DNA from 4 places in the Solwaraspora sp. WMMA2065 genome. Region 2 is predicted to be linked to each of the others. Evidence: riboswitches for the same ligand, from Rfam matches in the RefSeq annotation. Region 2 holds a riboswitch; each other region holds the start of a gene.
What was found. A riboswitch is a leader RNA that binds a small molecule or an ion and turns the genes downstream of it on or off. The one in region 2 is predicted to bind cyclic di-AMP.
Positions count from the first base shown of each region.

Region 1: linked by a shared signal. The riboswitch ahead of O7610_RS12390 (coiled-coil domain-containing protein) and the one ahead of O7610_RS00115 (C40 family peptidase) in region 2 are both predicted to bind cyclic di-AMP.
Region 3: linked by a shared signal. The riboswitch ahead of O7610_RS22450 (C40 family peptidase) and the one ahead of O7610_RS00115 (C40 family peptidase) in region 2 are both predicted to bind cyclic di-AMP.
Region 4: linked by a shared signal. The riboswitch ahead of O7610_RS18845 (coiled-coil domain-containing protein) and the one ahead of O7610_RS00115 (C40 family peptidase) in region 2 are both predicted to bind cyclic di-AMP.

Region 1 is NZ_CP128361.1:2,747,233-2,752,790, reverse strand. Features, by position in the region: gene O7610_RS12395 (glycosyl hydrolase) at 1-1,849, opposite strand, end outside; gene O7610_RS12390 (coiled-coil domain-containing protein) at 2,255-3,355, opposite strand; cyclic di-AMP (ydaO/yuaA leader) riboswitch at 3,423-3,553, opposite strand; gene O7610_RS12385 (cation diffusion facilitator family transporter) at 3,722-4,630, opposite strand; gene O7610_RS12380 (HelD family protein) at 4,676-5,558, opposite strand, start outside.
Region 2 is NZ_CP128361.1:37,667-43,224, reverse strand. Features, by position in the region: gene O7610_RS00140 (hypothetical protein) at 46-516, shown strand; gene O7610_RS00135 (DUF3817 domain-containing protein) at 542-871, shown strand; gene O7610_RS00130 (DUF397 domain-containing protein) at 997-1,212, opposite strand; gene O7610_RS00125 (helix-turn-helix domain-containing protein) at 1,460-2,341, shown strand; gene O7610_RS00120 (DUF6232 family protein) at 2,389-2,823, opposite strand; cyclic di-AMP (ydaO/yuaA leader) riboswitch at 3,393-3,530, shown strand; gene O7610_RS00115 (C40 family peptidase) at 3,541-4,500, shown strand; gene O7610_RS00110 (sigma-70 family RNA polymerase sigma factor) at 4,625-5,558, opposite strand, start outside.
Region 3 is NZ_CP128361.1:4,922,306-4,927,863, forward strand. Features, by position in the region: gene O7610_RS22430 (heterodisulfide reductase-related iron-sulfur binding cluster) at 1-480, shown strand, start outside; gene O7610_RS22435 (VanZ family protein) at 491-1,075, shown strand; gene O7610_RS22440 (GOLPH3/VPS74 family protein) at 1,072-1,761, opposite strand; gene O7610_RS30745 (RNA-guided endonuclease InsQ/TnpB family protein) at 1,774-2,211, shown strand; gene O7610_RS22445 (C40 family peptidase) at 2,498-3,541, shown strand; cyclic di-AMP (ydaO/yuaA leader) riboswitch at 3,799-3,942, shown strand; gene O7610_RS22450 (C40 family peptidase) at 4,041-4,979, shown strand; gene dcd (dCTP deaminase) at 5,140-5,558, opposite strand, start outside.
Region 4 is NZ_CP128361.1:4,129,418-4,134,975, reverse strand. Features, by position in the region: gene O7610_RS18850 (glycoside hydrolase family 65 protein) at 1-1,514, shown strand, start outside; gene O7610_RS18845 (coiled-coil domain-containing protein) at 1,594-2,610, opposite strand; cyclic di-AMP (ydaO/yuaA leader) riboswitch at 2,613-2,749, opposite strand; gene O7610_RS18840 (potassium channel family protein) at 3,007-3,684, shown strand; gene O7610_RS30920 (fibronectin type III domain-containing protein) at 4,368-4,976, shown strand; gene O7610_RS18830 (winged helix-turn-helix domain-containing protein) at 4,987-5,558, shown strand, end outside.

The sequences.
Region 1 (5,558 bases), 2.7 Mb from region 2:
CCGACCGGTGCCCGAAGGAGGCCGGGAAGTTGGTGTCCGAGGAGTCGAACCAGTATTCCTGGATGGCCGCCGATTGAGTGGTGTAGATGTACAGTCCGGCGTCGCGGATCGCGGTGTTGCCGGTGGCCAGGCCCCACTGGATCAGGGCGTTGGCGAAGTTCATCCCCTCCGAGGATGACTCCTGGTTGTTGCCGGCGAAGAACGCTCCGTGCCCGGCGGCCCAGTCATGGCCGGCGTAGATGTCGAAGTCGCGCAGGAACGGGAACATCGGGTCGTTGCGGTCCCAGCTGTTGGCGTCGCGGATCAGCAGGTTGACCATGCCGCCGTACTGGCTGGTCGCCGCCCAGGTGGGGTCGAACTTGGCCAGCGTCGCGGCGGCGGCGATGTAGTAGCCGTAGTGGAAGTGATGGTCGTTGAGATCGGTGTCGGATCCGTACGAGGCGGGGTAGCCGACCAGAGTGCCCCACGCCTGGTCGTAGAAGAACACCCGTTGCGTCTTGCCTGGGCTGGCGGTGAACCAGTCGGTCAGCCGGTTCCGGATGGCGGTGAGCAAATGGTCGCGTTGGGCGGTGCGGCCGAGCTGGTCGGCGATCTCGGCCAGCCGGGCGGCCCGGCCGAGCGCCTTGCCGGTCCAGTAGGTGTCGTTGTCGAAGCCGGCGAGCGGGTCGCCGGACGCGGCCTGGTCCAGGTGCGCGGTGAGCGTGGCGAGGTCGGCACCGACGCTGGTGGCCACCGCTGGGACCTCCGGCAGTACGCCGTGGAAGCGCATCGCGGTCCGGAACGACGTCGCGCCGACCAGGTTGCGCATCGGACCGCGGGCCGACACGTAGGTCTCGGCGATCGGGCTGGCGCCGTCGAGGTGCTTCCACTGGTGCGGGTAGAGGGAGACGACCGTGCCGGTGGCGGAGCCCTCCCGGGCCGTGGTGGTGAAGCTGTAGGTGGCGTCGACCGTGCTGCTGGCCTGGTCGTAGCTCCAGCTGACCCGGGTGCCGGTGACGTGGGCGTGGGCGTACCGGCCGTAGCTGTCCATCAGCGCGGTGCGCCGGGCGGCGCTGGTGCCGGCGCCGGTCGGCAGCAGTGCGACGGAGAAGTAGCCGCGGCCGGCGAGGGTGGAGCTGATCGTGGTCCCGTTGACGGACCAGGTCGCTCCGCTGGGGCCGTAGGCGACGTAGTCGTGGCCGCGCATCGAGAAGCCGACCCGGGTGCCGCTGTGGTGCCAGACCGTCGGGGTGCCGGGGAACGACAGCTCGGCGTTGCCGCCGGTGACCTGGGCGTACACGAACGGCAGACCGTGGCCGACGGTGGCGCGTAGCGTGCGGGCGCCGTCGGACCAGTACGGGCTGACCGTCCAGTCGGTCCAGCCGTCGACCTTGACGTCCGGGGCGTTGAGCCCGGCGACGCCGAGGGTGAACTCTCGCGTGTACGGGTAGTGGTACTCGCCGACGCCGGTCGACGTACCGGAGATCGCCGCCTCGGTGGTGTAGGAGACGCCGAGCCCGCCAGCGGTCGGCTGGAACGACATCGGGTGGGCGTGCAGCGGGTCGGAGTAGGCGCAGTTGTACCGCTTGAACAGCAGCGACGACCACCAGTCGTTGGTCGGCACCGCCCCGGCCGGGGCGGTGCCCGTGACGTACTGCCGGGGGTTGGCGGAGATGTTTCCGCAGGCGGTCGGGGCGGCGGCGCCCGCCGGGCGGGTGGTGGTGTAGCTGCCGGCGCCGACGGTGGCGGCGTCGGCGGTGCGCAGTACGCCGAAGATCAGTCCGGTCGCGGCCAGCGCTGTCACGGTGGTGGCTGCCAGGATCCGGCGCGGCGTACGACCTGTTCGCGCGCCACGGATCGACAGGTTCATGGTGCCTCCGGGTCGGGTCGGGCGCGGTCCACGATCGCGAAAATTCGCGCCCGTCAACGAGTTATTGCCAGGAGGTCATCAGAGATGCGGGCTTCTGTCAATATCCCGACATGAAGTTTCGTGTATTCGGTACGGGGTCGTGGTGGTCTGTTGACAGCCGCGCCGGTGCTGCTGTAAACCTCTCGGTGAGAGCGCTCTCTCTCCTCATGGGCTGCATGTGCTCTGCGTGAGCCGAGTGCGACTGCATGGCGGTAGAGCGCTCTCGCGTGGTCGCCGGTGACCGTCGGCAAATATGCCGATCGGTCTGCCGCTGTTGCGCAAATGACTCCGTACGCTGATTCCGCCGCGAAAAGAAAACGGGGGCGGACGGCCACCGACGTGGCCGTCCGCCCCCGATCGCGGACGTCAGTACACCGACAGGTGTACGTGGTTGGTGTGGTCGCTGGACGGGTCGCCACCCGCACCGCTGTACGTCTTCCAGCCGCTGCTGGGCAGCCAGATCCGCTTGTACCAGATCACGTAGAGCACACCGAGCCGGTCGGCGTTGTTGATGTAGTAGTTCGCCAGGTTGTCGCCGTAGCTCTTGTCACCGCCGGTTGCCACTCCACCGAAGCCGTTGGGCTGGGCGGCGAAGTCACACGCCCGGCCCTTGGGGTGCTCGCCGGAGCTGCCGTTGCGGAAGCAGGACACGTAGCGGGTGAAGCCGGCAGCCTTCGCCTGGTTCAGGGCGTGCAGCGTACGGGGTGTGATGCAGCCGGAGGTGGTGGGGTCGTCGACGTTGCATGACTCGGCCGGCCAGGAGCCGTTCGCGTTGCGTGGTGCCGGAGTCGCCGACGCGCTGGATGACCCGGATCCCGACGACCCGGTGCCGGAGGATCCGGACCCCGACGACCCGGAGCCGGAGGATCCGCTGGCGGCGGCCTGCTCGGCCTCCTCCGCCGCCTGCTGCCTCGCCTGTTCCTCCGCCTGTTCCTCCGCCTGCTTCTCGGCGGCGACCGCGACGGCCAGGGCCCGCTCCGCCTGGTTCCGGCGCTGGTCCATGATGGTGACCTGCTTCTGCTGCTCCCGAATCTCATGCTCGATCGCAGCCTTGGACCTGGTTACCTGGTCACGGGTGCGGTACAGCTCGCGGAGCTGCTTCTCCTCGTTGGCGGTCACCGCGCTCAGCGCCGCCGCCCGGTCGACGAACCCTTCCGGTGAGGTGCTGTTGAGCAACGCGGAGACCGGGCCGAGCCTGCCGTTGCGGTACGCGCGGTCGACGATGTGTCCGACGTTCCTGTTCCGTTGCTCCAGCTCAGCACCGACCGTGGTGAGCTGCTCGGACAGCTTCTTCTGCCGGCCCTTCGAGTGGTTGAGCGCCGCCTTGGCGTCGATCCAGCCCTTGGAGGCCGCATCGAGCTCCTTGCGCAGGCTGTCGGTGCCTCCCTCGTTGTCGACCCGGTCGGGCCGGTTGGCGGGCAGGGCGGCTCCGGCCGGCGAGCCGATCGGGGTGCCGGTGACGGCCATCAGGGCGGCGGTCAACGCCGCCAATAACGCGAATCGGGTTTTTCTGTGGACTGTGCGCGACACTGTGCATTCCTTCCGTCAGCCGCCGACCGGGTTAGCTGACGGGTTCGGGACGGAAGATCCCTACCGCGTGACGCGGATGCACCCCAGGTACGTGGTTCCCCGGCTCGCCGTACGGCGATTAGGCGACGGCCTCCGCGGGCGCCGGAGGGGCGCCGCCCGAGCGGAGACCGGGGCCGAGACTACCGGTTCCTCGGGCTGCCGTCCCGGCATCGATAGGTCTGTTATATCCAGAAAAATCAGAAATATACGTAGATCGTAGTTGTCAACGTCGCGGTAAGGTCACGAAACTTAAGCATCTGCTAATCACCAGTCAGCCGGTCCGCAGGAGTCGGCGGGGGCCAGCGGCTCGATCTGCAGCGTCGCGTGCTCGATACCGAACTCGTCGTGCAGGGCCGCCCGGGCGTCCCGCAGTACCGTGCCGATCTCGGCTGACGGGGTCACGGCCAGGTGTGCCGAGGCCACCTCCATGCCCGGGGTGAGCGTCCAGACATGCAGGTCGTGCACGTCGCAGACGCCCGGCACAGCGGCCAGCCGGCTGCGAACCCGGTCGACCTCGACATGCTCCGGCGCCGCCTGCACCAGGATGCGCAGCGCGGCCCGCGCCAACCGCCAGGTACGCGGCAGGATGAACGCCCCGACACCGACGGCGACCAGCGGGTCCACGTACCACCAGCCGGTGGTGGCGATCACCGTGGCGGCCACCAGCACCCCCACCGAGCCGAGCAGGTCACCGAGCACCTCCAGGTAGGCGCCCCGTACGTTGAGGCTCTCCCTGGCCCCCTGGCGCAGCAGGGCGAAGGCGACGATGTTGGCGAGCAGTCCGGCGATCGCCACCACCAGCATCGGGCCGACCATCACCGGCTCCGGATCGGCGAACCGGCGAGCCGCCTCCACCAGAACGTAGAGTGCGACCCCGGCGAGCAGTACGGCGTTCGCCAGCGCGGCGAGCACCTCGAGGCGGTAGAGGCCGAAGGTGCGCTGCGGCTCCCCGGTCGGTCGTCGGGTCGCGGCGATCGCCGCGAGCGCCATACCGATGCCGAGTACGTCGGTGAACATGTGCCCGGCGTCGGACAGCAGTGCCAGGGAGCCGGTCGCCAGCGCGGTGACGGCCTCGACGACCATGAAGACCGCCAGCAGGGCGAAGGCGGCCCAGAGGCACCCGTAGTGTCGCTGGCCGGTGCTCCCGGCACAGTGATCGTGTCCGACTCCCACGCCTGCCACCCTCCGTTGCCCGGCGTCTCGTCGGCAGACTAATGCTCACATGGCAATATGTGCAATCGACTCCTGGTCGAGGTCGATGGTGACCAGCCGCTGGGTCGCCCGGGAGAGCGCGACGTAGAGCGTGCGCACCCCGGCCTCGGACTCGGCGCGGATCTCCTCGCCGGCCACCAGCACCACCGCGTCGTACTCCATGCCCTTCGCCTGCAGGCTCGACACCACCTGCAGCCGCGAGGTCGCCAACCCGCCGAGCCAGCCGGCGACCTCGTCGCGCCGGGTCACCGGGGCGATGACGCCGACCGTCCCCTCCACCGCCGCCAGCATCTCGGCGGTCGCGGCGCGGACGGCGGCCGGCAGCGCCGCCGCGGAGACCCGGTCCCGGCGCGGTGCCACCCCGGTCGCCCGGACCGCCGTCGGCAACGGGGCGTCCGGGGCGACCTCGCGGATCGCCCCGGCGGCCAGTTCGAAGATCTCCGCTGGGTTGCGGTAGTTCGTGGTCAGCTGGAACTCCCGCTGCGGTCGCCGCCCCAACGCGCGGTCCCGGGCCTGGGCGAGCTCGGCCGGATCCCCGGTCCACGCGGTCTGTGCCGGATCCCCGACCACCGTCCAGGAGGCCAGCCGGCCCCGGCGCCCGACCATCCGCCACTGCATCGGCGACACGTCCTGCGCCTCGTCGACCACCACGTGGGCGTACTCCCGGTAGTCGGCCGGCCGCTCCCGGGCGGTGACGCGGGCTGCCCGCTCCCGGTCGGCGAAGGTCGTCACCTCACGTACCCCGCCGGCCACCCGGAACGGATCCCGGTGCTTGCGGCGGGGCTGCGGCGGCCGGCCGAGCAGTTCGTCCAACTCGTCCAGCAGCGCCACGTCCGCGATCGTCGGTCCGTGGTCCACCAGGTCACCGAAGGCGTCGGACAGCACCGTG
Region 2 (5,558 bases):
ACGGCTCGTCGGAGAAGCCGACGGCCGGCCGGTACGCTTCCCTGCATGCGGCAGCTGTGGACCCCGGCGTGGATCCTGCGGCACCTGGTGGCGGTGGCGCTGGTGACGGGCTTCCTCGCGCTCGGCTGGTGGCAGATCAGCCGGGCCGCCGCCGGTAACACGCTGAGCTGGGCGTACGCGGTGGAATGGCCGGTTTTCGCGGCGTTCGTGGTGTTCATCTGGGTCCGCGAGGTGCGCCAGGCCCGCCGGGCCGCACCCGGCTCGAACGACGGGTCGCCGTCGCCGCACAGCCGGGCACCGCACAGCCGGGCACCGCACAGCCGGGCACCGCACAGCCGGGCACCGCGGCGGAGCGGGCACCGGGACGAGGCGTTCGGCCGACCGGTACGGGTCCGGTCCACCGCCGGCGCGACCGTTGCTCCCGGCCTGGAGGATCCGGACCTGGCCGCCTACAACGACTACCTGGCCTGGCTGAACGCGAACCCGCACGCCAGGGCTGGCGACTACCCGGGCTGACCGGAAGAGAGAAGGACGGACGACAGTGTCAGGCGCACTCACCCGGTACCGACTGATCGCGTACGTGGTCGGCGTGGTGCTGATCCTGCTGATGGTGGTCGGCATGCCGTTGAAGTACCTGTTCGACCAGGCCATCGTGGTCGAGACGGTCGGGCCGGCGCACGGGTTCCTCTACATGGTCTATCTGGTCGCCGCGTTCGACCTGGCCCGACGGGCCAACTGGTCACTCGGCCGGATCCTGGCGATCATGCTGGCCGGGACGGTGCCGTTCGTGTCGTTCTACGCCGAGCGGGTGGTCGTCCGTTGGGCGGGCGGGCAACCGCGTACCGAGCCGGACAAGGTGTTCTCCGGCTGACACCGGGCGGGCGGTGGCCGGCTGACAGCGCCCCGGGCCGGGCCGGCACCGGTCGGGCCGACCCGGCCGGGGCGTACGGCCGACGTTGCCGGCGGCCGTGGTACCGAGCCATGTGCGGCGTCGGATCAACCCGTGGTGTGGCCGCCGGAGCTGGTCGGTGCACCGGACAGCCCGGCGACGAATGCCGACCAGGCAGCGGCCGAGAATTCCAGGTGCACTCCGGGGTCGGTGGAGTTGCGCACCCCGACCGCCGGGCCGATCTCGGCTACCTCAACGCAGGTCGTCGCCTCGCAGCGGCGACTCTTACGCCACGCCGGACCGGCAGTGCTGGTCACAGTCACCCAGACTCCTTAATAAGGATAAATCAGTAAATTTGCCATCAGAGCACGCAGGCAATCGGGCGGACTGTACCAGTTCTCGATCTTGCTGACGCGACTGGGCGACACCGGGAAAGCCGGCGGAACCGCCGTCCGGACCATGCGGAGGGGCCGGCCGTCCTTAGCAGACCTGACGGCGGCGGTGTAGCGTGCAACAGGGTGGCAACCAGCCAGGTAGCACACTGCTAGGCACTCCCCCGGAGCGTTTCCCATGTCTGCCCGACACCAGGGCCCGACCATCGGGCGTCGCCGGCTGCGTGCGGCGCTACGCCGGGCACGCGAGGCCGCCGCGCTGACCCAGGACTACGTCGCCGCTCAAATGGACTGGTCGCTGTCGAAGCTGATCCGGATCGAGTCGGGGTCGGTCAGCATCTCGACCAACGACGTCAAGGCCCTGCTGGACCTGTACGGCGTACGCGACCAGCAGCAGGTGCAGGATCTCGTCGAGTTGGCCCGGGCGGCACGACGGCGCGCCTGGTGGAGCGGATACAAGGACCGGGTGCCGGCCGCCTACGCGGCCTACATCGGTCTGGAGGCGGAGGCGTCGGCACTGCGCTACTTCCAGCCGATCAGCTTCCCCGGCCTGCTGCAGACCGAGGAGTACGCCCGCGCGGTGATCCCGGCCGACGGCCCGCACCACGTACCGGCAGCCGAGATCGAAGGACGGGTGCAGATCCGACTGGCCCGCCAGCACGAGGTGCTGTTCGGCGCGGACCCGCCGCAGATCGAGGTGATCATCGACGAGGCGGCGCTGCGCCGGATGACCGGCGGCCCGCGGGTGCTGCGCGAGCAGCTCCAGCACGTGGCGAAGATGTCCGCGGCGCCCCACATCACGGTCCGGGTGCTGCCGTTCACCGCCGGGAGCAACACGGTGCTCGGTCCGTTCGTCATCCTGCACTTCGCCGACCAGGCCGACGCCGATGTGGTGTACGTGGAGAGCGCTCTGGTCGAGGAGGTCATCGACCGGGCCGACGAGGTCCGGCCGTACCAGCATGTGTTCGACCGGCTACGGGCGGAATCCCTGTCGCCGGCCGACTCGGTGGCGATGCTGCACGACCTCGCCCGTCGACTGGACGGGCCGGATGCGGGCTGACCGACGTTGACCAGCCCGCCGACGACCGCCACGGCGGCCGGGCCCGCTCACCGCTGGTCGGGCATCCACGGCTCGATGGTGACCGGCTCGGACAGACCGGCCAGCCGGGACATCTCCCGGGCCCGCATCAACGCCCGGCTCACCTGGCCGTACTGGCGTTCGTCGTCGGTGCTGAACAGCAGCACCAGCAGTCCCTGGTGGCGGCCCCATAGTTCGTACGCCCGCGGCCGCAACCGGTCGCCGAGCCAGGCGACCGCCACCGGCACGAACGCAGCCGCCAGCATGGCGAGGTAGGCACCCGCGCTGACCTCATCCAACCCGCGGGTGTAGCCGACGGTCACCGCGACCGCCGTCAGGGTCACGGCGGTCACCACGATCACCCGGCCGGTGAGACGGTCGCGGGCACCTCGTGCGGTCCGGAGTTCGGTGAGGTCGCGGACGGCGAACCGCCGGCCGGCCACGACGAACCATTCACCGGTCACGCAGATACCGGGCTGCCGGTAGAAGGCCCGTCCGACACTGGGGCCGGACGGGGCGGGTACCGGGGAACCGCGTCGGGGTGGGGTCTGGCGAGTAGCACGCATAGCTGCCTCCGAAGGGCTCGTGCGGCGCTGACCTTGCGGGTCCATTGTGCAAACAGCAAGCTACTCGATGGAAGGTAGTCATTCTGCCACCTAGCAGAATGACGTACGGCAGGCCGCTTCCTGGATGACGAATCAGACCTTCCATCCCCATTTATCCGTATAGCACAATGACAACAACCGCGTAGACCGACTAATGACGCATTATTCGCAGTTGATCAACCGCCCGCCAATGACGACGCACCGCAGTCGACCGATTACACGAAGGCAGGGAGATGTTGCCCAGAGCAGCCAGCCGTCACATCCAGTAACTGTCACCGGGCCCCAGTCAGTTCCATGCCGCGGATCACGATCGCAGCACTTTCCGGGTCGCAACCCTTGCGGCTAAGTTGGACCGGCTGGTCCGGTCGCCAGTCACCGGGAAGCGGTGATGCCGGTCCAGTGCCGCCGAATCGCCGTAGCGAGATTACCTGGCGTTACAGCCAGTGATTCCACGGTCGCGATCCGGGGACCCACCGGCACCTGGGGTGAATCCGCGGTCCACCGCGGTAGGGCGAACTTCCCGCCCGAATCCGTCAGCTAACCCGGTAGGCGGCCAGGAAGAAGGGTTCTGCGTTCTTGTCAACAGCGCGGATTCTGCTGCGCACCCTGATGCTGACCGGCGTAAGCCTCGGCCTGGTGGTACCGGCGACCGCCGCGACCGCCCAGCCGACGGTCAGCGAACTCACGCAGCAGATCGACAAGGAATCCGAAGAGCTGGCCAAGGTCGTCGAGTCGTACAACCGGCTCAGGGAGGAGGCCAAGGCCACCCGGACGGCGGCCGAGGACATCGACGCCAAGCTCGGCCCGCTGCAGGCCGAACTCGCGGCAGCGCAGACCGAGGTCGGTCAGATCGCGGTCAACGCGTACAAGACCGGCGGGTTGAGCACCGCGACCGCCCTGCTCGACGGCACCTCCGGCAGCTTCATCCACCGGCTCGGCACCCTGGACCACCTGGCCCGGGACCGGCAGCAGCGGCTCAGCGAGTTCACCAGCACCCAACTGACCTACCTGGCCGAGCAGGAGAAGCTGCAGGCAGCCCTGAAGAAGCAGGACGCCCAGGTCAAGGAGCTCGCCGACCGCAAGAAGAGCATCGAAGCGGACATCGACGAGCTGATGGACAAGCGGGAACGGGCGTACGGTGCCGCGAGCGAGACCGGCTCGTCGTACACCGGGACCGTACCGTCGGTGTCCGGTGCCGCCGGCTCGGTCGTCGAGTTCGCCTACGGAGCCATCGGCAAGCCGTACGTCTGGGCCGCCAGCGGCCCGAACGGCTACGACTGCTCAGGCCTGACGCTCGCCGCCTGGCGTACCGCCGGCAAGAGCCTGCCGCACAACGCGGCGATGCAGTGGGACGTGGTCGCGAAGATCAACCGTGGCGCACTGCAGCCCGGTGACCTGGTGTTCTACAACGGTCTCGCCCACGTCGGCCTGTACGTCGGCGGTGGACAGGTGATCCACGCTCCCACCTTCGGCCGCACCGTCGAGCTGGCCAGCGTGGACATGATGCCACCGTACGGCTACGGCCGGGTCCGCTGACCCGGTCGCTCGCCCCGACGAACTGCCGACGGCCCGGCATCCGCTAGCGCGGATGCCGGGCCGTCGGCAGTTCGTCGGTAGTCTGTCGGTTCGTCGGCGGGTCAGGTCGCCTGCGGTCAGTTCGTCAGGCGGCCTGCAGCCCTTCTGCCCGGGCCAGCTCCCGCAGCCGGCCCAGTGCCTGGATCTCCAGCTGACGGATGCGCTCCCGGGACAGCGAGAAGCGCGACGCGACCTCGGTCAGCGAGTGCTCCCGCCCGTCCTCCAGGCCGTACCGGGCCCGCATGATGCCGGCGGACCGGTCGTCCAGGTGGTTGAGCAGACCCTCGATCCGCTGCCGCTCCAGCCCGGTCAGCACGATGTCCTCCGGCGACGGGGCGTCGCTGTCGGCCACCAGGTCGCCCAGGTTGGTGTCGCCGTCGTCGCCGACCGGGGTGTCCAACGACACCGTGTCCTGCGACCACCGCACCAGCTCGTGCACCCGTTCGACCGGCACGCCGAGCGAGGCGGCGATCTGCTCCGGCTCGGGGTCCGAACCGAGCTCGCGGGTCAACTGGCGGGCGACGTTGCGCATCCGGTTGACGTCCTCGACAAGGTGCACCGGAAGCCGTACGGTCCGCTCCTGCTGGGCGATCGCCCGGCTGATGGCCTGCCGGATCCACCAGGTCGCGTAGGTGGAGAACTTGAAACCACGCTCGTAGTCGAACTTCTCCACCGCGCGGACCAGACCGGTGTTGCCCTCCTGGATCAGGTCCAGCATCGGCATCCCGGACCGGACGTAGCGGCGGGCGATCGACACCACCAGACGCAGGTTGGCCCGGATGAACAGGTCCTTCGCCCGCTCGCCCTCGACGACCAGCCGCTCCAACTCCTCGCGGCTCACCCCGGCCCGCGGCACACCCTGCTCCAGCAGGTGTTCCGCGTACAGGCCGGCCTCGATCGCCTTGGAGAGGTCGACTTCCCGGGCCGCGTCGAGAAGCGGCGTGCGGGAGATCTCATGCAGGTAGACGCCAACGAGGTCCCGCTCCTCGGCGACCTCGTCGGTCCGCAAAGCCATCGTC
Region 3 (5,558 bases), 1.9 Mb from region 2:
GCCCACCTGGTCACCGCCGGCAAGCTCACCCCGGTCACCCCGGTCGACGGTGGGTTGACCTACCACGACCCGTGCTACCTGGGCCGGCACAACCGGGTGTTCAGCCCGCCCCGGGAAGTGCTCGGTGCCGCGTTGACCGCAGGCGCCGGGGCGGGCGGCGACGCGGCCCAGCTGCGGGAGATGCCGCGCAACTCGGAACGCTCGTTCTGCTGCGGCGCCGGCGGGGCGAGGATGTGGATGGAGGAGCGGATCGGCAAACGGGTCAACGTCGACCGGGTCGAGGAGGCGCTCTCCACCGGTGCCCAGACCATCGCGGTCGGTTGCCCCTTCTGCTACACCATGCTCGGCGACGGGGTCACCGGCAAGCAGTCCAGCGGCGCGGCGGACGAGAACGTCGAGGTCGTCGATGTGGCGACGGTGCTGCTCAGGTCGGTCAAGCCGGCGGTAGCATCGTCGGCGTCATCGTCGGCCGAGGAGTAGGGAGAAGCGGGTGCTGGGTTGGGCCCGCGAGTTCCTCTCCCAGCCCTGGCCGTTCCTCACCCTCGCGGCGCTGGCCGGCGTGAGCCTGCTGGCGCACCGGCCGCTCGCCGTACGGCTCGGCTGGGCACGCTGGCCGACGCTCGGGATGCTTCTCGGCGCTGCCGCGATCGCCGCGCTCACCCTGCCACCGGCACCGACCGGGTCCGGCGTACCGCTCGCCCCCGGGGTCTCCGTTTCCGGCCCGGACGGGGAGGTCTTCGCCGCGTGCCTCCGGTCGCTCACCGATCCGGCGGTGCTGTGGTCCGGGCTGGTCACCGTCGACTCGCTCGGCGAACGGGTCGGCAACGTGGCGATGTTCGTACCACTGGCGTTCTGCACGGTGCTGGCGGTCCGCCGGCCAGCGCTGGCCACCGGGCTGCTCCTGCTGGCCCCGGTGGTCGTCGAAGTAGGCCAGGCGGTGCTCGGCGTCGGCCGTGAGTGTGTCGGCTACGACTGGGTCAACAACGCGACCGGGGTGCTGATCGGGGCGGTCGGCGGCGGCGTGGTCCGGTTGCTGTGGCGGCGGTTCGCGCCGTCACCTACCAAGGTCAGCTAGCTGCCAGTCGCGACGTCGGTGGCGGTGAAGACGCTGCGGGCGACCGTTGCCCGGTACCCGGCGACGACGTCGGTGGTCGCAGCGATCGGCCAGGCTGCCGGCCCGAGCACTGCGGGCGGCCGGCGCCGCGCGTCCAAAGGTGGTGCAGCACCGACGTCCGGCACGTCGAGTGCGTTCAGCAGGCAGGCCAACGCGGCGGTACGTGGTCCGACCGGTCCGGCGCCGCGCTCGGCGGCGGCCAGCCGTCGCCGGGTCTCCGTCTCGGCGGGCGGTTCGCCGCCGTCCGGCGGAGCGAATTTGGTCCGGGGCAGCACCCAGAGCACCCGGTCCCGTTCCCGGCGGAGCACCCCCGAGACGACCAGCCCGTTGAGTACCTCGTCGACTACACCGTGGGACAGATCGACCACCCAGTCGCGGGTCGCGCGGCCAGGCTCGGCCAGAATCCTGGTCCGTACCCGGTCGAGCAGCTTCCGACCCGGGTCGCTGCCGGGCGCGTACCCGCTGCCGGGATCGTCGCCGGCCTGCACCCGGCCGTCCGTGTCGATCGAAATCTGCCCGCCGACGGCGAGGTCGCACAACACCGCCCCGGCGACCGCATAGTCGAGCTCGGGGGAAGCGACGGTCGCGGTCCCGGAATCGTCATAGCTGAGCAGGACCAGCTCCTCCGCGAGGCTGAGCGACGTCATCAAAGTCCTTCCGTGGATACTCCGGCGTTGCGGCCGGGGAGGAACCGGAACCCCTGCGGAAGCAGGGCAGGCACGACCTCGCCTTCCTCGGCCACCACTGCCGTGGTGGGGGTCGACGCCGGCCTCGACAGCCTGTTCACCCTGTCGACCGGGGAGAAGATCCCCAACCCGAGACATGAACACCGTGACCGGCAGCGGCTGGCCCGCGCCCAGCGGAACCTCGCACGCAGGGCCAGAGGTTCGGCCAACCGGGCCAAGGCCCGGTTGGCGGTGGCCCGGGTTCATGCCCGGAGCGCCGACCGCCGCCGTGATCACCTGCACAAGTTGACCACTCGGCTCGTTCGTGAAACCCAGACGATCCTCGCGGAGGGGCTCTCCGTGACTGCCTGTGGAGGCGGTGTGAGACCTCACCAGGAGTCCTCCTCTCGGACGGGGCGGTCGTCGGTGTAGCAGGAACCCCCTGGGGCGACCCAGGGAATCCCCGTTCCTCCAGGGCGGGGAGGAAGTCAACACGCTAACCGCCCAGCCCGGTGCCTGCAGGAGAAACGGTAGCTGCGAGAGAAGCAGCGGCTGCAGGCGGCGACGAGCAGCTGCTTGCAATGAAGCAGAGACGGCAGGCGGTCTTGAACGAACGCCGCGCTTTCCAATAAGGTGATGCACCGACCGCTGCGGATGTCGGCCTCCGTACCCCCGCCCGTGAGGCCCCAGCGATCGACCATTGAAGGAGTCGCTGCCAATGGCACGTGCGCTCGCAAACTCGCACATCCATCGTCACAGTGGGTCCCCATATCGACGCGGAGAGCATCCGCGTGTACGAGTTCTTCAGCGTATCGCGTTTGCGCTGTTGCTTACCGTAACCGCACTGGTCTTCCCGGCTGTTCCGGCTCACGCCGAGCCGACGCTCGCTGAGATCGAAGCCGAGTTGGACGCCCAGTGGCTGAAACTGGAACCGGTCATCGAGCAGTACAACAAGGTGCACAGCGAGCTCAAGGCCAACGAGAAGAAGGCGGCTGCGCTCGACGAGAAGATCCGCCCGCTGTCGCTGCAGGCCAACCTGGCGGCGGACGAGATCGGTGAGGTGGCCAACCGCTATTACCGGACCGGGCCGTCGAGCGAGCTGAACGCACTCCTCCGGACCGGATCACCGACCAGCCTGGCGGATCAGCTCGTGGTGCTGGACCGGATCTCCAAGCGTCGGCAAGAAAAGATCACCGCCGTTCTGGAGACCCGCGACCGCTATCTCGCCGAACGGCAGACGCTGGACGAGTTGATCACGAAGCAGCAGGCACAGGACAAGACGCTCGCCGAGCAGCGCAAGACCATTGACGCCGAGATCAAGCGCCTGGAACGGGCGCGAAACGCCGCGTACCAGTCCACCGGCTACACCGGCGGATCTGGTGCCTCCGGCCCGTGTCCGGCGGTGTCGGTCGGTGGAGCCGCCGGGACCGCGGTACGCACCGCGTGTGCACAACTCGGCAAGCCGTACGTCTGGGGTGCCACCGGGCCGAACGCGTTCGACTGTTCCGGCCTGACCCAGTATGCCTGGGCAAGTGCCGGTGTCAGTCTCACGCATTACACCGGAACTCAGTGGAATCAGGGCAGTTCGGTCAGTCGCGCCAACGCCAGACCAGGGGATCTCGTGTTCTTCTTTAGTGATCTGCATCACGTGGGGATCTACATCGGTAATGGCCTGATGGTGCACGCTCCACGCGCAGGTCAACCCGTGCAGATGGAGAACATCGACAACATGCCGCTCGCCGGATTCAAGCGGGTCGGCTGATCGCAGCAGGTCAGCCCGCTCGCCAGGGCAATCTGAGTGACGTGCTTTGGCCAGCCGAACGTACGGTCGGACCGGTCTGAACGGGCCGGTCCGCCCAGCAAAATTCGAACGCTTGAACGATGGCAGCCTATGCACGATGCGCAATCGTCCGCGTACTCAATGAGATAGTCTGTGTTCTCGCTTGCGTAGCGAGAACGCTGCTCTCTAACCTTGGGGATCGTCGAGTCGGGAGGACGTCAACCAACCGGGTTGACCTCGACCTGACACCACCTAATCGCCGCCTGACGGCGAGCCGGGGACCCACGGCACTCCCGGGGTGAATCCGCAGACCACCTGCGGTAGGGCGTCTCCTTTCCGCCCGAACCCGTCAGCTAACCCGGTAGGCGGTCTGGGGAGAAGGAGTCCGGTGGCTACGAGCGCCCCTCGGCGATACCTCCGGTGGTCCAGCCGCGACCATCGGCGAAGAACGCCGCACGACCCTCGACGAATACTCACCGCGTTGATCGCCGCCACCACCGGCGTCGGTCTGCTGCTGGTCGGAGCGCCGGCGCAGGCGCAGCCGACCGTCGCCGAAATCGAGTCGCAGATTGACGAGGTCTGGGCCGAGCTCGAACCGACGATCGAACGGCACAACGCCGTACGGCAGGATCTCGCCGCCAAGAAGAAGCAGGCGGACGAACTGCAGAAGAAGATCAAGCCGCTGCAGATCCAGATCGACCTGGCGATGGACCGGGTCAGCGAGTTCGCCGCGCGGTCGTACAAGGGTGGTAGCCCGTCGGTCTTCAACGCGATTCTCACCAACGGCAAGCCGACCCACCTCGCCGACCAGCTCGAGCTGCTGGACCAGTTCGCCCGCCGGCAGGCCCGTGACGTGCAGGCCGTCGTCGACCTCAGGAACGAGTACGCCGCGAAGAAGGCCCCGCTCGACGAGTTGATCGTCGAGCTGACCAGTACCGAGGCCCAGCTGGCGGCGAAGGCCAAGGAGATCGACGCCGAGGTCGACCGGTTGCAGGACCTGCGCCTGGAGGCGTACGGCTCGACCAACACCCTCGGCTCGCTGCGTCCCGCGCCCTGCCCGGCGACCTACCCCGGCGGTGCGGCCGGCAAGGCCGTCACCTTCGCCTGCGCGCAGATCGGCAAGCCGTACGTGTGGGGTTCGGCAGGACCGGGCAGCTACGACTGCTCCGGTCTCACCCTGGCCGCCTGGGGGCAGGCCGGTGTCTCACTGCCACACAACGCGGCCCGGCAGCGTCAGGTGACCGCCAATGTGAGCCGGGACCAGCTGCGCCCCGGCGACCTCATCTTCTACTACAGCGGGCTCTCCCACGTCGGCATGTACGTGGGTAACGGCTGGATCGTGCACGCCTCCCAGGCGGGCGAACCGGTGCAGATGCGCAAGATCGGTTCGAGTGTGCACAGTTACGGCAGGCCCGGCTAGACCTCACTCCTCCCCATGGCCTGGCGCGTGTCGCTGATCCCCCCGTCAAGCGGCAGCACCGGCCACCGGAAAGGCGCCCTCCCATGTCTCCCCCCGGCTTGGGAGGGCGCCTTTCGCCTGCCCGCCGCCAATGGGTCGGCTCTCCGACAGCCCAGCCGGTTCAGCTGGTCGGCCAGGTGCGCCACCGCTGCCAGGACCGGCTCGGAGTGGGCCCACGCTGCCCCTGGTACCGGGATCCGTAGACCGCCGACCCGTACGGATGCTCGGACGGCGACGAGAGCCGGAAGATGCACAACTGCCCGATCCTCATCCCGGGCCAGAGCTTGATCGGCAGGTTCGCCACGTTGGACAACTCCAGCGTCACGTGGCCGGAGAAGCCGGGGTCGATGAAGCCGGCGGTGGAGTGGGTCAACAGGCCCAGCCGACCCAGGCTCGACTTGCCCTCCAGCCGGGCGGCCAGGCCGTCGCCGAGCGAGACGACCTCGAGCGTGGAGGCAAGGACGAACTCACCGGGGTGCAGGACGAACGGGTCGCCGCTGGGCACCTCGACCTGGGACGTCAGATCGTCCTGCCGGGTGG
Region 4 (5,558 bases), 2.7 Mb from region 2:
TGGCCGGCGCCCGGATCTCCAGCTGGGAAGGGCTCTGCGCCGAGCAGCGCAAGTACCTCGACGACTTCTGGGACCACTCGGACGTGCGGGTGGACGGCGACCCGGAGATCCAGCAGGCGGTCCGGTTCGGGCTGTTCCATGTGCTGCAGGCCGGTGCCCGCGCCGAGCAGCGGCCGATCGCGGCGAAAGGGCTGACCGGCCCGGGGTACGACGGGCACGCCTTCTGGGACACCGAGATGTTCGTGCTGCCGGTGCTGACCTACACCCAGCCGGGGGCGGTCGCCTCGGTGCTGCGCTGGCGACACTCGACCCTGGACCAGGCGCGGGAGCGGGCCCGGATGCTCGGGCTCAACGGGGCGGCGTTCCCGTGGCGGACCATCCGGGGCCAGGAATGCTCGGCGTACTGGCCGGCCGGTACGGCCGCGTTCCACGTGGCGGCCGACATCGCCGATGCGGTCCGGCGGTACGTGCACGCCACCGGCGACGTCGAGTTCGAGCGGGAGATCGGCCTGGAACTGCTGGTGGAGACCGCTCGGCTGTGGCGTTCGCTGGGTCACCACGACCGGCACGGCCGGTTCCACATCGACGGGGTGACCGGGCCGGACGAGTACACCGCCGTGGTCGACGACAACATCTACACCAACCTGATGGCGCAGCGGAACCTGCTGACCGCTGCCGACTGCGCGCTGCGCTACGCCGACCGGGCCTGGGTGCTCGGCGTCGACGACGAGGAGACCGCGGCCTGGCGGGACGCGGCCCTGTCGATGCACGTTCCGTACGACGACGAGCTGGGCGTGCACCCGCAGTCGGCCGGGTTCACCCGGCACCAGGAGTGGGACTTCGCCGGCACCCCGCAGGACCACTATCCGCTGCTGCTGCACTACCCGTACTTCGACCTGTACCGCAAGCAGGTGGTCAAGCAGGCCGACCTGGCGCTGGCGATGCACTGGCGGGGCGACGCGTTCACCGAGGAGGAGAAGGCACGCAACTTCGCCTACTACGAGCGGCGTACGGTGCGGGACTCGTCGCTGTCCGCGTGCACCCAGTCGGTGATCGCTGCGGAGACCGGGCATCTGGAGCTCGCCCACGACTACATGGGTGAGGCCGCGTTGATGGACCTGCACGACATCAACCGCAACACCCGCGACGGTATCCACGTCGCCGCCTTGGCCGGGGCGTGGCTCGCGCTGGTCGCCGGCTTCGGGGGGATGCGTGACCACGGCGGGGAGCTGGCCTTCGCTCCCCGGCTGCCGCAGCGGATCAACCGGCTGGAGTTCGCCATGATGTGGCGGGGCCTACGGCTGCGGGTGGCTGTCCAGCACGACGAGGTGACCTACTCGCTGCGCGATGTCGATCAGAACGCCACCGTGGACCTGACCCATCACGGCGAACCGATCACGGTGGCTGCGGACAAGCCGGTCATCCGGGCGATCCCGCCGGCCGGCCCGGTCAGTCCGCCGCCGCAGCAGCCGACCGGCCGCTCACCGGTACGCCGGTCGGCGCGTACCGACTGACAACCTACGTCTCGTGCTGACGACCTGCGTCTCGTGCGGTGCCGGGGCCGGCCCCGGCACCGCACGAGGTGAGGTCAGGTCACAGCAGGGACAGATGTACGTGGTTGGTGTGGTCGCTGTTCGGGTCGCCGCCGGCACCGCTGTACGAACTCCAGCCGGTCGTCGGTGACCAGAACTGCCGGTACCAGATGACGTACAGGATGCCGAGCTTGTCGGCGTTGCGGACCAGGAAGGCGGTCAGGTTGTTGCCGTACAGCCGGTCGTCGCCGAAGGCGTCGCCGCCGAACCCCTGCTGCTGAGCGGAGAAGTCGCAGGCCCGTCCCTTGGGGTGCTCGAACGGTCCGCCGGGGCGGAAGCAGGAGACGAAGCGGGTGAAGCCGGCCTTCTTCGCCTCGTTCAGCGCGTGCATGGTGCGCGGCGTGATGCAGCCGCTCGTGGTGGGGTCGTCCAGGCTGCACGACTGGGACGGCCAGGAACCGTCCGAGTTACGCGGAGCCTGGGCGGCGACCGGCGAGGTGGCCGAGACAAACCCGTTGGTGGCGACCGCGCCGACCAGTTGCAGGGCCTTTTCGGCCTCTTTCTTCTGGCGGGACATCGCCTCGAGTTGCTGTTCCTCGCGGGCCACCTCGGCGTCGATCGCGGCGACCGCCCGAGCGGCCTGTTCGCGGGCCTCGTTGAGCTCCCGGATCCGCTTGTTGTCGTGCATGGCGATCATGTCCAGGCCTTCGGCGCGTTCCAGCAACGTGTCCGGATCGGCACTGTTGAGCAGGACCATCACCGGGGTGATCCGACCGAGACGGTACGAGTTGGAGGCGACCTGGCCGATCTGCGGGGTCAGCGCCGCTATCCGCTCCTCGACTTTTTCCAACTCGAGGTTGAGCTTCAACTGGCGTTTGCGGGACTCGTCGACCGCGGCTTTGGCTTCGACGAAGCCCCGGCCGGTCGATTCGAGCACCTCACTGAGCAATGGCGGGGCGCCTTCGTCGTCCGGATCCTGAGCGGCGGCCGGCGACGCTACGACGAAGCCGGCGAGCAGGGCGGCGACGGCGGCGAGGGCCGCGGCCGTCGGAATCCGCCGGCGGAGGGGTGCGGTCATCCTGTTCCTTTCCTTGGCCGCCGACCGAGTTAGCTGACGGGTTCGGGACGGAACGATCCCTACCGCTGGCGCGGATTCACCCCGGTGGAAACGTGGTTCCCCGGCTCACCCCGGAGGGGTGATTGGGCGGCGGTCACCGCCGGCGCCGGTGGGCGCCGCCTGGCGGAGACCGCGGGCAAGCTTACCGGATCGGTCACCGGCATCAACACCTCGACAATCCTGACTGAGCTGGAATAATCCGTTACCAGACAACGACTTTCGGTGATGTCCACTGTCTGCGTTTGTCGGTGTACGACAAGTCGTGGGACGGGCCGGATATCGCTGCGTCGAGGTTAGCGGCTGACTACAGTGCGTATGAGGAAAAGCGGCAAAGTCCTAGCCTCGGACGGATCCTCGGTGAGAGATGACGATTCCCCGGTCGGGCCGCCGGACGCCGACAGCGTGGCGGTGATCGGCCTCGGGCGGTTCGGTGGTCAGGTCGCCCAGTCCCTGCTCCGCCTCGGCCATCACGTGCTGGGCATCGACGAGCACCCCAAACGGGTGCACCGCTGGTCCGAGCGGCTGCCGAGGGTGGTCGAGGCGGACTCGACCGACGACCAGGCGTTGCGCCAGTGCGGCGTCGCCGACTACCCCCGCGCGGTGGTCGGTATCGGCTCGGACGTCGAGGCCAGCATCCTCACCGTGGTGGCGCTGACCGAGCTGGGTGTCCCGGAGATCTGGGCGAAGGCGATCACCGCCAAGCACGGCCGGATCCTCGCCTCGGTCGGTGCGCACCATGTGATTTTTCCGGAGGCGACGATGGGTGACCGGGTGGCCCACCTGCTGGCCAGCCGGATGCTCGACTTCATCGAGTTCGACGACGGGTTCGCCATCGCCAAGGTCTGCGCCCCGCCGGACGCCACCGGTCGGACGTTGGCCGAGTCCCGGCTACGCCAGCGGTACGGCATCACGGTGGTCGGGATCAAGGAGCGGGACCGGCAGCTGCGGTACGCGGAACCTGAGACGTTGATCCCGCCGGACGCGCTGCTGATCGTCGCCGGGGTGACCGCGGCGGTCCAGCAGTTCGGCCGGTGAACATGGGCGTGACCGCCTCATCACACCTTCATTTCGTGAGCTGATCAGCCGCTGCACTTTCGCAAACTCGTGACTCAGGCTACAGTCCCTGCATGGGAGCGCTTCCATCGATGGATGTGCCCCTGCTGAGGTAGTCGACGCGTGGCGCGGCGATGGCGACATCACCGTGTCAACCGCACAGCTCCCGAGGCTGGCGGCGGGCCAAGCCCGGACACCGCCGCCAGCCCGCGCACCACCTGTCGAGAGGAGGTGGAACCAGAGCCACTCGCGTGGCCCGGCTCCCGCGCGTCACGCACGACCTGGACGCCAAACCGCTCGTGCGTGTTTTGCAACTGAATGGTGGGGACGGGGGTTGCCCTCCCCGTCCCCACGCTAGTCCCCGATTGTTACGGCGGAGAATCGCCGACAAGTCGGGACCGCGACGTCGGTCCGTCCGAGAGTGCTGTCCAGCCTGCCGATGCATCGGCAGGCTTCGTTGTGTGTGTGGGCCTCGGAGCGGCGGCTGAGCTGCCGTGCTCGGTCTGCGGCGACGGTCGGACGCAAGCTCGCTCCACCGGCACCGGAGGTTCGATGCTCGTCGATGAGTAGTGGGCAAGCTCACAGTCGGTCGATCCGCTGGTCCGTCCCGGCGTCCGCACCGAAAGCGAGATGCCCATGCCGCAACCGCCACACCACTGCCGCCGGTGGATCCGGCGCGATCCCGACCACCCCCGGCACCCCGACCGTCGCCGGCCAGCCCGAGCCTGCGCCTGACCATGCCGCCCGGCGACGACCAACCACCCACCGCGCCAAGCGCGCTGACCGCCACCACGATCGGCACCGACTCGGTCACCCTGCGGTGGCAGCCGTCCGCCGACAACGTCTACGTCGCCTGGTACGAGGTGCTGCGGGTCAACCCCGACGGCTCCACCACCCCGGTGGCGACCGCCCCGCAACACCCGCCGACCGGACCGACCGCCCGGGTCGGCGCACTGCAACCGCAGACCGCGTACACCTTCGTGGTGCGGGCCCACGACGACGCTGGCAACACCTCACCACCGACCGAGCCACTGACCGTGCGGACCCAGCCACCTGTGGGGCGCCGAACCGGTCGACCTGGTCCCGCCGGACATCACCGTCGCCAACACGACGTGGAACAGCCGGATCCCGGCCGGCGGCAGCGCACAGCTCGGTTTCGTGGTCAGGTACTCGGCGAGCAACCCGCCGCCGACGACCTTCCTGCTCAACGGCGAGCGCTGCGCGTCCTCGGGTTGACCCTCGTCGAAGACGCGCTGGTGACGGCGGCTTGCTAGCCTCGCCCGCATGCGGGTGCTGGTGGTCGAGGACGACCCCGAGGTACGCAGCGCCGTCGTCACCGCGCTGCGCTCCGGCGGATTCGCCGTCGACCAGGCGGCCGACTGGAGCCAGGCCGACCTGAGCATGAGCATCAACGACTACGACTGCCTGGTGCTCGACCGGATCCTTCCGGAAGGCGACTCACTGCACCAGCTCAGCCATCGACGCCGGTCCGGGCTCACCACACCGGCTCTGGTGCTCACCGCGCTGGACAGCGCCGGGGACCGGATCGCCGGCTTCCAGGCCGGTGTCGACGACTACGTGGTGAAGCCCTTCGTCACGGCCGAACTCGTCCTGCGGGTCCGGGCGCTCTGCCGACGCCGCGGCGCCACCACCCCGCCGCTGCTGCGGGTGGCGGATCTGGAGGTCGACGCCGCCCGTCGGGAGGTGCGCCGGGCCGGCGTCCTGCTGACGCTCACCCGCAAGGAGTTCGCCGTACTGGAGATGCTGCTGGTCCGGCGTCCGGCGGTGGTCAGCCGAAGCGACCTGTTCGAACACTGTTGGGACGAGCTCGCCGACCCCAGCTCGAACGTGGTGGA